DNA from 2 places in the Comamonas sp. MYb396 genome. Region 2 is predicted to be linked to the other one. Evidence: riboswitches for the same ligand, from Rfam matches in the RefSeq annotation. Region 2 holds a riboswitch; the other holds the start of a gene.
The links. Region 2 has a riboswitch for cobalamin ahead of WH265_RS00070 (TonB-dependent receptor). Riboswitches for the same ligand answer to the same signal wherever they lie in the genome.
Positions count from the first base shown of each region.

Region 1: linked by a shared signal. The riboswitch ahead of WH265_RS19695 (ABC transporter substrate-binding protein) and the one ahead of WH265_RS00070 (TonB-dependent receptor) in region 2 are both predicted to bind cobalamin.

Region 1 is NZ_JBBGYU010000009.1:139,336-144,388, reverse strand. It holds gene WH265_RS19710 (pseudoazurin) at 1-207, opposite strand, end outside; gene WH265_RS19705 (ABC transporter ATP-binding protein) at 220-1,023, opposite strand; gene WH265_RS19700 (FecCD family ABC transporter permease) at 1,020-2,090, opposite strand; gene WH265_RS19695 (ABC transporter substrate-binding protein) at 2,115-3,137, opposite strand; cobalamin riboswitch at 3,400-3,624, opposite strand; gene WH265_RS19690 (GNAT family N-acetyltransferase) at 3,671-4,219, shown strand; gene WH265_RS19685 (F0F1 ATP synthase subunit epsilon) at 4,271-4,687, opposite strand; gene atpD (F0F1 ATP synthase subunit beta) at 4,759-5,053, opposite strand, start outside.
Region 2 is NZ_JBBGYU010000001.1:15,428-20,480, forward strand. It holds gene WH265_RS00065 (ABC transporter substrate-binding protein) at 1-310, opposite strand, end outside; gene WH265_RS00070 (TonB-dependent receptor) at 324-2,348, opposite strand; cobalamin riboswitch at 2,601-2,874, opposite strand; gene WH265_RS00075 (LysR substrate-binding domain-containing protein) at 2,971-3,915, opposite strand; gene WH265_RS00080 (MFS transporter) at 4,098-5,053, opposite strand, start outside.

The DNA of each region.
Region 1 (5,053 bases), on a different contig from region 2:
GATGCTGACCGCGTCGTGCCCGCTGCTGCTGGCCAGGAACTTGATCTTGTCGCCCGGCTTGATCTGCAGGAACTCGGGTTCATAGGTCATCGGACCGGTGGCACTGCGGTTGCGCATCTTGACTTCAAAAGTCTCGGCGGCCGCCTGGCTGCACAGCAAGGCGCTCAACACAACAGGTAGCCAGGTTCGGTGGTTCAGGGTGGGCATATCGGCTCACAGTCAGGAAGAAGAAAGCGGACGAAAACGCAGCACGCGGCTGCCGTCCCAGGGGTCGACCAGCGCGCTGGCCTCGACGCGAAAAACCTGCGCCAGCAGCGCGGTATCAAGCACCTGCTCGGGCCGGCCCAGTGCGACGAGCCGGCCTTGCTGCATGACGGCCAGCCGGTCGCAGGCCAGCGCCTGGTTCAGGTCATGCAGGGCCACGACCTTGGTGACGGGCAGGCTGCGGATCAAGGCCATCAGCGACAGCTGCTGGTGGATATCGAGGTGGTTGCAGGGCTCATCGAGCAGCAGCACACCGGGCTGCTGCGCCAGCGCGCGTGCGATGTGCACACGCTGGCGCTCGCCACCCGAGAGGCTGTGCCAGGCGCTGTGGCGGCGGTCCGCCATGCCCACGGCATCGAGGGCCTGCTGCACGGCCTCCCAGTCCTGCGCGGCAAAAGGCTGCAGCGCCGAGAGCCAGGGCGTGCGCCCCAGCGCCACCGCGTCTTCAACGCTGATGGCATCCTGCGTCTCGGCCATCTGCGCCACCAGGGCCAGCTCGCGCGCAATGGCGCGGCGCCCCATCTTGTGCAGCGGCTGGCCCTGCAGCAGCACCTGGCCCTCGTTGGGCCGGATCACACCGGCCAGCAAGCGCAGCAGGCTAGACTTGCCCGAGCCATTGGGGCCAATCAAGCCCAGCATCTCCTGGCGCTGCACCGGCAAGCTGACCTGCTCGACAACCGGCCGGCCTTGCAGGCGCAGGCCCAGCGCGCAGGCCTGCAACACCGGCTGATCCGCAGCGGTTACCGGTTCCGCCGTCATCCGCGCCTCCGCTGGCTTTTGAGCAGAATGCAGGCAAATACTGGCGCGCCGACCAGGGCGGTGATCACGCCAATCGGCAGCACCTGGCCCCGGATCAGGGTGCGCGAGAGCACATCGGCGGCGATCAGAAACACCGCACCCATCATCGCGCTGGCGGGCACCAGGCGGCCGTGGCTGACGCCGACCAGCATGCGCGCGGCATGCGGAATGACCAGGCCAACAAAGCCGATCGCGCCGACGATGGAGACCATGACGGCCGTCATCAGCGCAGCGGCCAGCAGCAGCACCAGTTGCACCCGGCGCACCGGCACGCCCAGCGCGGCCGCCGATTCGCTGCCAAAGCTGAAGGCATCGAGCGCGCGCGTATGCAGCAGGCACAGCAGCAGGCCGGTGATCGCGATGCAGGCCGTCAGCACGGTATCGGGCCAGCGCACGCCGCTCAGGCTGCCCAGCAGCCAGAACATGATGCCCCGGGCCTGCTCGGCGCTGCCCGACTTGGTGATGATCAGCGAGGTCAGTGCATTGAACAGCTGCGAGCCGGCAATGCCGGCCAGCACAATCTGGCCGCTGTTGCGCAGGCCACCGCTGCCGGCGGCATGGGCCAGCAGGGCCACCAGTGCAAACGCGCAGAGCGCGCCAAAAAAGGCGCCCACGGTCATCGATATGGCGCCCGCACCAATGCCGACGACAGTCACCAGCACTGCGCCGGTGGAGGCCCCGGCCGAGATGCCGAGCAAATAGGGCTCGGCCAGCGCATTGCGCAGCAGCGATTGCAAAATGACGCCCGAGACCGCCAGGCCAGCGCCGCAGCTGGCCGCCACCAGCGCCCGGGGCAGGCGGTAGTTCCAAACAATGCCCTGGCTGATGGGATCGATGGCATAGCTGGCACCTGCCAGCTTGTTGGCCAGCACCTGCAGCACCAGGCTGGGCGACAGCGCCGTCTCGCCAACGGCGATGCCCAGCGCCACGCTCAGCAGCAGCGCCAGTGCCGCGCCCAGGCACCAGGCGGCCCCATGCAGCGGCCTGCGCAGCGCCGATGGGCGCGCTGATGCCGTTGCCACCATCATGCAAGGCCTTGCATCAGCGGCTGATCAACGCGCGGCCGCCGGGCCGAGCTTGCGTACCGCATCGCTGATCTGCTCCATGCCATCGACCAAGCGGATCGAGCCTTGCAGCGCATCGGCATCGACAATGACGATGCGGTTGTTCTTGACGGCATCCATGTGCTGGGTGACCGGGTCCTGCTTCAGAAACTCGAGCTTCTTTTGGTAGTCGTCCGCAGGGAAGCGGCGGCGGTCCATGCGGGCGATCACCAGGATCGATGGATTGGCCTTGGCAATGGTTTCCCAACCCACGGTGGGCCACTCTTCGGACGAGTCGACGATATTGCGCAGGCCCAAGGTCTGCAGCATGTAGCCGGCAACCCCGTTCTTGCCCGCCATGTAGGGGTCGATGGCCAGATCGGCGCTGGAGAACCACAGCGCAGCCGTCAGATGGGGCTGCTGCGCGGCCTGGACCTTGGCGACCGCCTTGGCCTGGCGCTCGCGCAGGTCCTTGACCAGGCGCTCACCCTGGGGCTGCACATCAAAGAGCTGCGCCAGTTGGGTGATGCTCTTGTAGAGCGCCTGCACATCGTAGGCCGCGGTGCGGGTGCCATCGGCGCCCTTGAGGTTGTTCTTGCCTTCGCAGTCGGAGGGCATCGCATAGGTGGCAATGCCCAGGTCATGGAACTGCTCGCGCGTGCCCACGACGCCGTCCTTGCCGACCATCCACTCGAACTGCGACACCACCAGCGCCGGGCGTTTGCCGATCACCGACTCAAAGCTCGGGTCGTTGTCCGCCAGGCGTGGCACCTTGTCATTGATGGCCTTGAACTGGGGCAGCACGGCATTGAACCACAGCGAGGTGCCCACCAGCTTGTCGCCCAGACCCAGCGCATACAGCATCTCGGTGCCGGCCTGGCCGATGGTGACGACCGAGGCGGGCGCCTGCTTGAGAGAGACCTCGTAGCCGCAGTTGTGCAGCTGCATCGGATAAGGGGCGGCCCAGGCGGACAGCGGCATGAATACACAGGCAGCCAACAGGGCAGGCAGCGCAAAACGGCGAACAGGCATCGGAATCGTCTCTCCAGGTAGAGGCTGGGCATGCGGGCCGTGCGAGCCGATCCGGTGCGGGCTGCTGCCCGGTGGAGCCAGGACAGCCTTGCGCAGACGAGACGCTGCTCACCGCCCGGACACCCCGCCGGTCATGATCAAAACACACGCACATCCGCCATGAATGGGTTTGCCGCAGCGGCGTTTGCGTCGTTCGCCTTGCAGCGCGCACAACCGGTGGCATGCCTGTTTCTCTGTGCAAACCGGGGGCTTGCCAGTGGCTTGTGAATGCATAACCTTGGCAGGTCTCCTGACTGGCCGGTCTGCGCAGACCATCGCCTTCCCGAACCGCAGTTCAGTGGCGCATGGATGGCCTGCTCGCGGCCTACAGTTGCGGGGGCAGTTCCGTTTGGGGCGCTGGCTGCCGGCTCGCGCTCCCTGGATTCCCTCATGCCCCGGCACCCTGCCGTGCGCATGTTCTTGCGAAACCAAAGTGGCTGTACTGTAGCCGATTTACAGCGCCTGCATGCTAAGCTGCAGGCCGTTTGATGGCCATGAACCACCCACCCACTACACCCAGCGCATACGGCATCCGCCGCGTTGACCATCTCGCGCCGGTGGCAGCCTTTTTGCAGGCGGCGCGCCAGGCCATGTTTGGCGATCGGGTCGATACCAGCACACCGCAGGCCGATCTGCGCGACTTTGCCTCGGTCTATGCACCGCCCGGCGGCTGCATGCTGGCGGCCTGGCAGGGCGACCGCATCATCGGCAGCATCGCCTACCGCGCCTATGACGGGCGCTTTGCCCACCTGGCGGTGCCCAGCGCAGGCACCGCCGAGGTGGTGCGCCTGTATGTGGACCCGGCCTGGCGCCGCCAAGGCCTGGCTGGCGAACTGTTCGCGCAGCTGCGGCAGCGGGCGCTGCAGCAGGGTGTGCAGCGGCTCTACCTGCACACGCATCCTTTTTTGCCGGGCGCACAGGCCTTTTGGCAGCGCCAGGGCTTTGTCAGCCTGCACCAGGATGCCGACCCGCTGTGGCAAACCCTCCATATGCAGCAGGTGCTGCAGACCAGCTCCACTCCGACCCATCCGCTACGGACGTAAAAAAACCACCGCATGCGGTGGTTTTCCTGTGGCAGTTGCGCAAACAGCGGATCAGCGCTTCTTGCGGTATTTTTGCAGGGCGGCAATCTGGGCGGCCATGACGGACAGCTCGGATTGGGCCTTGGCCAGGTCAAGCTCGCCCTTGGCGTTCTTGAGGGCTTCTTCAGCCTTTTGCTTGGCTTCAACCGCTTTTTGCTCGTCCAGGTCCTTGCCGCGCACAGCGGTGTCGGACAGCACGGTCACGCAGTCGGGTTGCACTTCGAGAATGCCACCAGCCACGAAGATGAACTCTTCGCCGCCGTCGGCCTTCTCAATGCGCACCGAACCCGGCTTGATGCGGGTGATCAACGGCGTGTGGCGGGCGTAGATACCGAGTTCGCCCATTTCACCAGGCAAAGCCACAAAGCGGGCTTCGCCGGAGAAGATGGATTCTTCAGCACTGACCACATCAACGTGGAAGGTGTTCATCTTTGATCCTCAGAGTGAAAAAGAAACTAGTTCGCGAGCAGGGCTGCGTGCTGCAGCCCGTTCTGCAAAGCTTAGATCTTCTTCGCCTTCTCGATGGCTTCGTCGATCGTGCCAACCATGTAGAAGGCTTGCTCGGGCAGGTGGTCGCACTCGCCGTTGACGATCATCTTGAAGCCGCGGATGGTTTCCGACAGCGGCACGTACTTGCCTGGAGCGCCCGTGAACACTTCAGCAACGTGGAAAGGCTGCGACAGGAAACGCTGGATCTTGCGAGCGCGGGCCACGACGAGCTTGTCTTCGGGAGCCAGTTCGTCCATACCCAGAATCGCAATGATGTCGCGCAGTTCGGTGTAGCGCTGCAGGGTA
Region 2 (5,053 bases):
TGCGCGACGGTATGCCTGAGTAGCCGACCAGCCTGGGCCCCAGGCCCAGAAACAGGAACATCTCGGTGATGTTCACATCGTGCGTGATGGCGCGCTGGGGCACCCGGTCATAGCGCTGGGGCTGGCCGCAGACATCGATCACGAGAGGGGTGGCCCGCAGGCCTGGATCGGCCGCAGGCGCAGCAGCCACCGTGGCCGGTGCTGTGCCGCCGGTGGCGCCCTGCCCAGCGGGCTGGTCACAACCCAGCAGCGCGACGGCGGCCGCCGCCGCCAACGCATGCTGAAAGTACCTAAACGCGCGTGGTGTCATGCCTGGGCCTTGCTCAGAAACGCAGATGGGCCATCAGCTCAAAGCTGCGGGCGTTACCCATCAGCCATTGCGAGCCGTAGGACGATGCAGCATAGCGCTTGTTGGTCAGGTTACGGCCAACCAGGTTCAAGGTGGTGCTGCGGTTCAGGTTCCAGCCCAGTACCGCATCGACCACCGTGTAGGCGGGCAGCTGCGCGGTATTGGCATTGCTGGTGTAGCGGCTGGCGACATGGCGCAGGCCCAGCGATGCACGCCAGTCACCCGTTTGGTAATGGGCCCAGGCATTGGCCGTGTAGCGCGGCACATTGGCCGGCTGGTTGCCGGCGCGGTCAATGGCCGTGGCGCCTTCGAGCAGCTCGTCAAACTGGGCATCCACATAGGCCAGGTTGCCCTCAAAGCGCCAGGCCTTGGTGGCCCGCCAGCTGCCTGCCAGCTCGATCCCCTTGGACGACTGCTTGCCGCCCTGGATCGACAGCGCTGGCCGGTCCGGATCACGCGTGATGATGTCCTTCTTCTGGATATCGAAGACCGCCAGGGTCCATTCGCCCTGGCCATTGGGCAGCTGCTGCTTGATGCCCACTTCCACCTGGCGGCCTTTGCTCAATGTAAAGCCGGTTTGCGACTGGGTCAGCGACAGCAGGCTGTTGACGGGGTCATGGCCGGTGCTGACCTGGGCATAGATGCTGGTGTTCTGGTCCAGCTTGTGCGTGAGGCCCAGGCGCCAGGAGGTGCCGCCCAGGGTCTTGTCAAAGCGGGCCTGGCTCAGCAGGTCCATGCGGTCAAAGTCATACAGGTCACGGCGCAGGCCGGCCATCAGCAGCCACTGCTCGCCCAGCTTCCAGGCGTCTTCCAGGTAGAAGGCGTTTTGGCGGATGCGCGAGGTCATGCGCGGCTTGTAAGGGTCCGGGCTGTCCCAGTAGCCACTGGTGCCGCCAGTCAGCGGCACATCGGATTCACCGGTATAGGGCGAGCTGTTGAGCGCAGTGAACTTGGCCTGCGATACATCCCAGCCCATCGCTATCTCATGCTGGCCGGGCTTGAACACGGCGCCCAGGCGGTTGCCGCTTTGCTCCAAGTCGTGGCCGATCTCCAGGTAGTCGTAGCGGTGAACCATGCGCGTGCTGGCATCGTAGTCATAGCCTTCGATGTTCTTCCAGTGGCGGTCGGCCTTCATGTGGTAGGTCTCGTTGCGCAGCACCAGTGCCTCGCTCACATTCCACTCGGCCTTCAATTTGTAGCGCTGGTCCTTGTAGTGGATGTCGCTGTCAAGAAAGTTGAAATTGCGGTCGCGCAGCGCCGCCACCGGCTTGCCATCGACCACCGGGGTGCCAAAGTAGCGCTCGGGCCGCTGGTCGCTGACATCGGCCGTCAGGTCCAGGCGCAGATCGCTGCTCGCCTGCCAGCGGATGGCGCTCATGATCTTCTTGCTGTCGCTGTTGCCCAGTTGGCGCTCGCCATCGCTGCGATCGCCGTAGACATCCAGGCGGTAGCTCAGGCTGTCGCCCAGCGCGCCGGTGCTGCCCAGGCCCGCACGGGCCGAGCCGTGGGAGCCGGCGCCCAGCAGCACCTCGGTCGATGTGATGCGGCTGGGTTCCTTGCGCACCGCGTTCACCGTGGCGCCCATGGTGCCGCTGCCGTACATCAGCGATGCGGGGCCGCGCAGCACATCAAAGCGCTCGTAACCCCAGCTGGAATTAGGATAGGCCACGGTGCCGGCTGCAACCCCCAGGCTCAGCCCGTCTTCGGCCACACCTACCGAGTTGACACCGGTAAAGCCCCGGCTGGAGAACGACAGCCCGCCATTGCCAGGGGTGCCATTGGCGCTCAGGCCCACGCTGCGGCCCACGGCATCGACCACCTTGTAGTCGGCACGCTCTTGCACCTGCACGGCCGAGACCGAGCTGACACTGGCGGGCAGGTCCTGCAGCGGCACGGCTAGCTTGCTGGCCGAGGTCGAAGGCAGCTGGAGCGCATTGGGCTCGCTGCGCTGGTCGCTCACCACCACTTCGGGCAGTGAGGCTTCTTGGGCATGGGCCACTGCGATGCCCAAGGCGGGCAGGCACAGAACACAGGAGCTGCCAACGAGGCGCAGGGAGGAAGAGAGCCGCTGGGCAGCCAGGAGCCGGTTTTTCGGAAAAGGAACTGCAGTCATTTGAACAAAAGGCGCTAACTGCCTGATGCGGGGGCTGCACTGCACGCGGTCACCCCCCAAGACGGGGTCGCGCGAAGAACCGCCGTCCACACCCCGCAGACAGTTGAGAGAGCACGTGCTGGCCAGAGGCACAGCGCGCACTGCGACTAGGAACAGGCCGGTCTCCGGGCTTACAGGCGGTGCAGCGCAGGCGCTGACCCGGTAGCCGGTCTTCCCAGGGTGCGGGCGTCTTGTTGCCTGGCAGGCGTGGACACTCTTTCAACCCCAGTGACTGGGCCCGCGTGGGAGCGGGCCGCATCGGCTACGTTTCCTGTCTACCGTTGCGGGGGCAGCCAAGGCTTGGGGGAGCGCACTCCCGACCTTGTTCCCGTTTCACTTGTGCAATACAAGCACCTGTAGATAGGCTTTTTTCAAAGCGCAGCCAGTGTACCAGCCGCAGGCCCGGGCAGCGCCTTTTCGTCCAGGCCGGTGTCAGCTGGGCGATACAGCGCATGCCCCAGTGGCTGTATCAGCCCTGAGGCAGCCGCGTCGCATAGCCGATAAAGTCAGTGCTGCGCAGCTGGCCCAGCAGCCACTGCCGAAAGCTCGCCTGGATCGGGCGCTCTCCCGCGCCCCGGCGGGTGTAGAGGTGGAACTTGGGCGTTCTGTCCATCGGCAACTGGCGCAGCAGCTCGGCCCCAAAGGGAGCCAGCAGCTTGCCGCTGTGGATATAGCTGAGCGCATCGACATAGGACAGCAGGCCCACGCCCTGCCCGCTGAGCACGGCCTGCAGCATCGCATCGTGCGTGTGCAGCAGCATGGGGCTGACATGCTTGCCGCCGGGCTCCAGGCCCAGCATCGCATAAATGTCCTGCCACAGGCTGTTGTGCGTCAGCGGCGATATCAGCCGGTGGTGCGGTAAATCCTGCGCGCTCTCCACCGGGTGCTCGGCCAACAGCTGGGGCGTGGCGACGATGACCTTGAGGTCTTCGAGCAGCGGCGTTTCATCGAGATGGTCCACACCGCCGTAGCCCCAGACAATGGCTGCGTCCAGATCACTGCTATCGAACGAAGGCAGCTCCACGCCGATGGAGATGCGCAGGTCGAGCTCCGGGTAATCCTTGGTGAACGAGGGCAGCGAACGGATCAGGTACTGGGTTGCAAAATACGGGCTGACCTGGATATGGAACTGCGCATCCTTGTGGTGGGAACGCAGCGCTTCCAGCCCCTGGCTCAGTGCATCAAGCCCCTGCTCCACATAGTGGTACAAGGTCTGCGCCTCGGCGCTGGCCGCCAGGCCCCGCGCGCCGCGCTCGAACAGCTGCACATCCAGCGCACTTTCCAGTTGCTTGAGTTGCTGGCTGGCGGCCTGTGGCGTCAGGCACAGCTCGTCGGCCGCCTTGCGGATGGAGCCATGGCGGTAGACGGACTCGAACACGCGCAGTGGCTGCAGGGGCGGTAGCTTGTATTTCATGGAGGAGCGCCGGGCAGGAAGGACGAAGGCCCGGGCTGCCAATGATTATAGGTCGCAGCCCGGCGCCCTGCGGGCCGGCACGCCAGCGTTCTTGCCTGCTGCGCCCTGCCCCGCTGATGCATAAAAAAACGCATCCAGAAGGGATGCGTTCGGGCTGGCACAGCGCTCAGCAGCGCATGGCCTTATTGCACCGGATCACCATGCATCGGCAGACCGGTGCGGTCCCGGCTGCTGACCAGGGCGATGAGGCCGATGATTGCCGCGCCGATCAGGTAGTAGGCAGGTACGACCGGATTGCCAGTCTGGGCAATCAGCCAGGAGTTGATCATCGGCGCGGTGCCGGCAAACATCGCCACGGCCAGGTTGTAGCTCAGCGCCATGCCCTTGAAGCGCACGCTGGTGTGGAACATCGACGGGATGATCGAGTAGATGCTGCCCAGCAGCATGGCCAGACAAAAGTTCAGCACCATCAAGGACGAGATCTTGGCGGCGGTGCTGCCTTCGAGCAGCAGGTGAAAGCAAGGCACGGCCAGTACCGCAATCGCCAGGCTCGCAGCGATCATCATCGTCTTGCGGCTGAACTTGTCGGCCAGCAGGCCCATGATGGGGATCATCACCACCAAGAAGAGCTGCGGGCCCAGCGAGAGTTTGAGGCCGGTGGCCACATCGACATGCAGCGCGCTGACAAAGTAGGTCGGGATGTAGGTGACGACGGTGAACAAGGTGACATTGGTCACGATGATGATGCCGGCCGACTGGAACAGCTCTTTCTTGTGGGTGGCGAACAGCACCTTCCAGCTCGCCTGGGCTAGTGCGTCATGCTGCTGCTTCATGGCCATGAAGGTGGGGGTCTCTTCCAGGTACTTGCGGATGTAGAGGCCAATGGCGCCCAGCGGCAGCGCAATCAGAAACGGAATGCGCCAGGCCCAGTCCAGAATCTGCTCGGCGCTGAAAAACACCGTCAGGATGGCCGAGACCGAGGCGCCGAAGAAAAAGCCCGCCATGCAGCCTACCTCCACCCAGCTGGTGAGCAAGGTGCGGTTGCGGTCGCGGCAGTACTCGGCCACAAAGATGGCCGCGCCACTGGCCTCGCCCCCGGCCGACAGCCCCTGCATCAGGCGCAGCACGATCAGCAGCA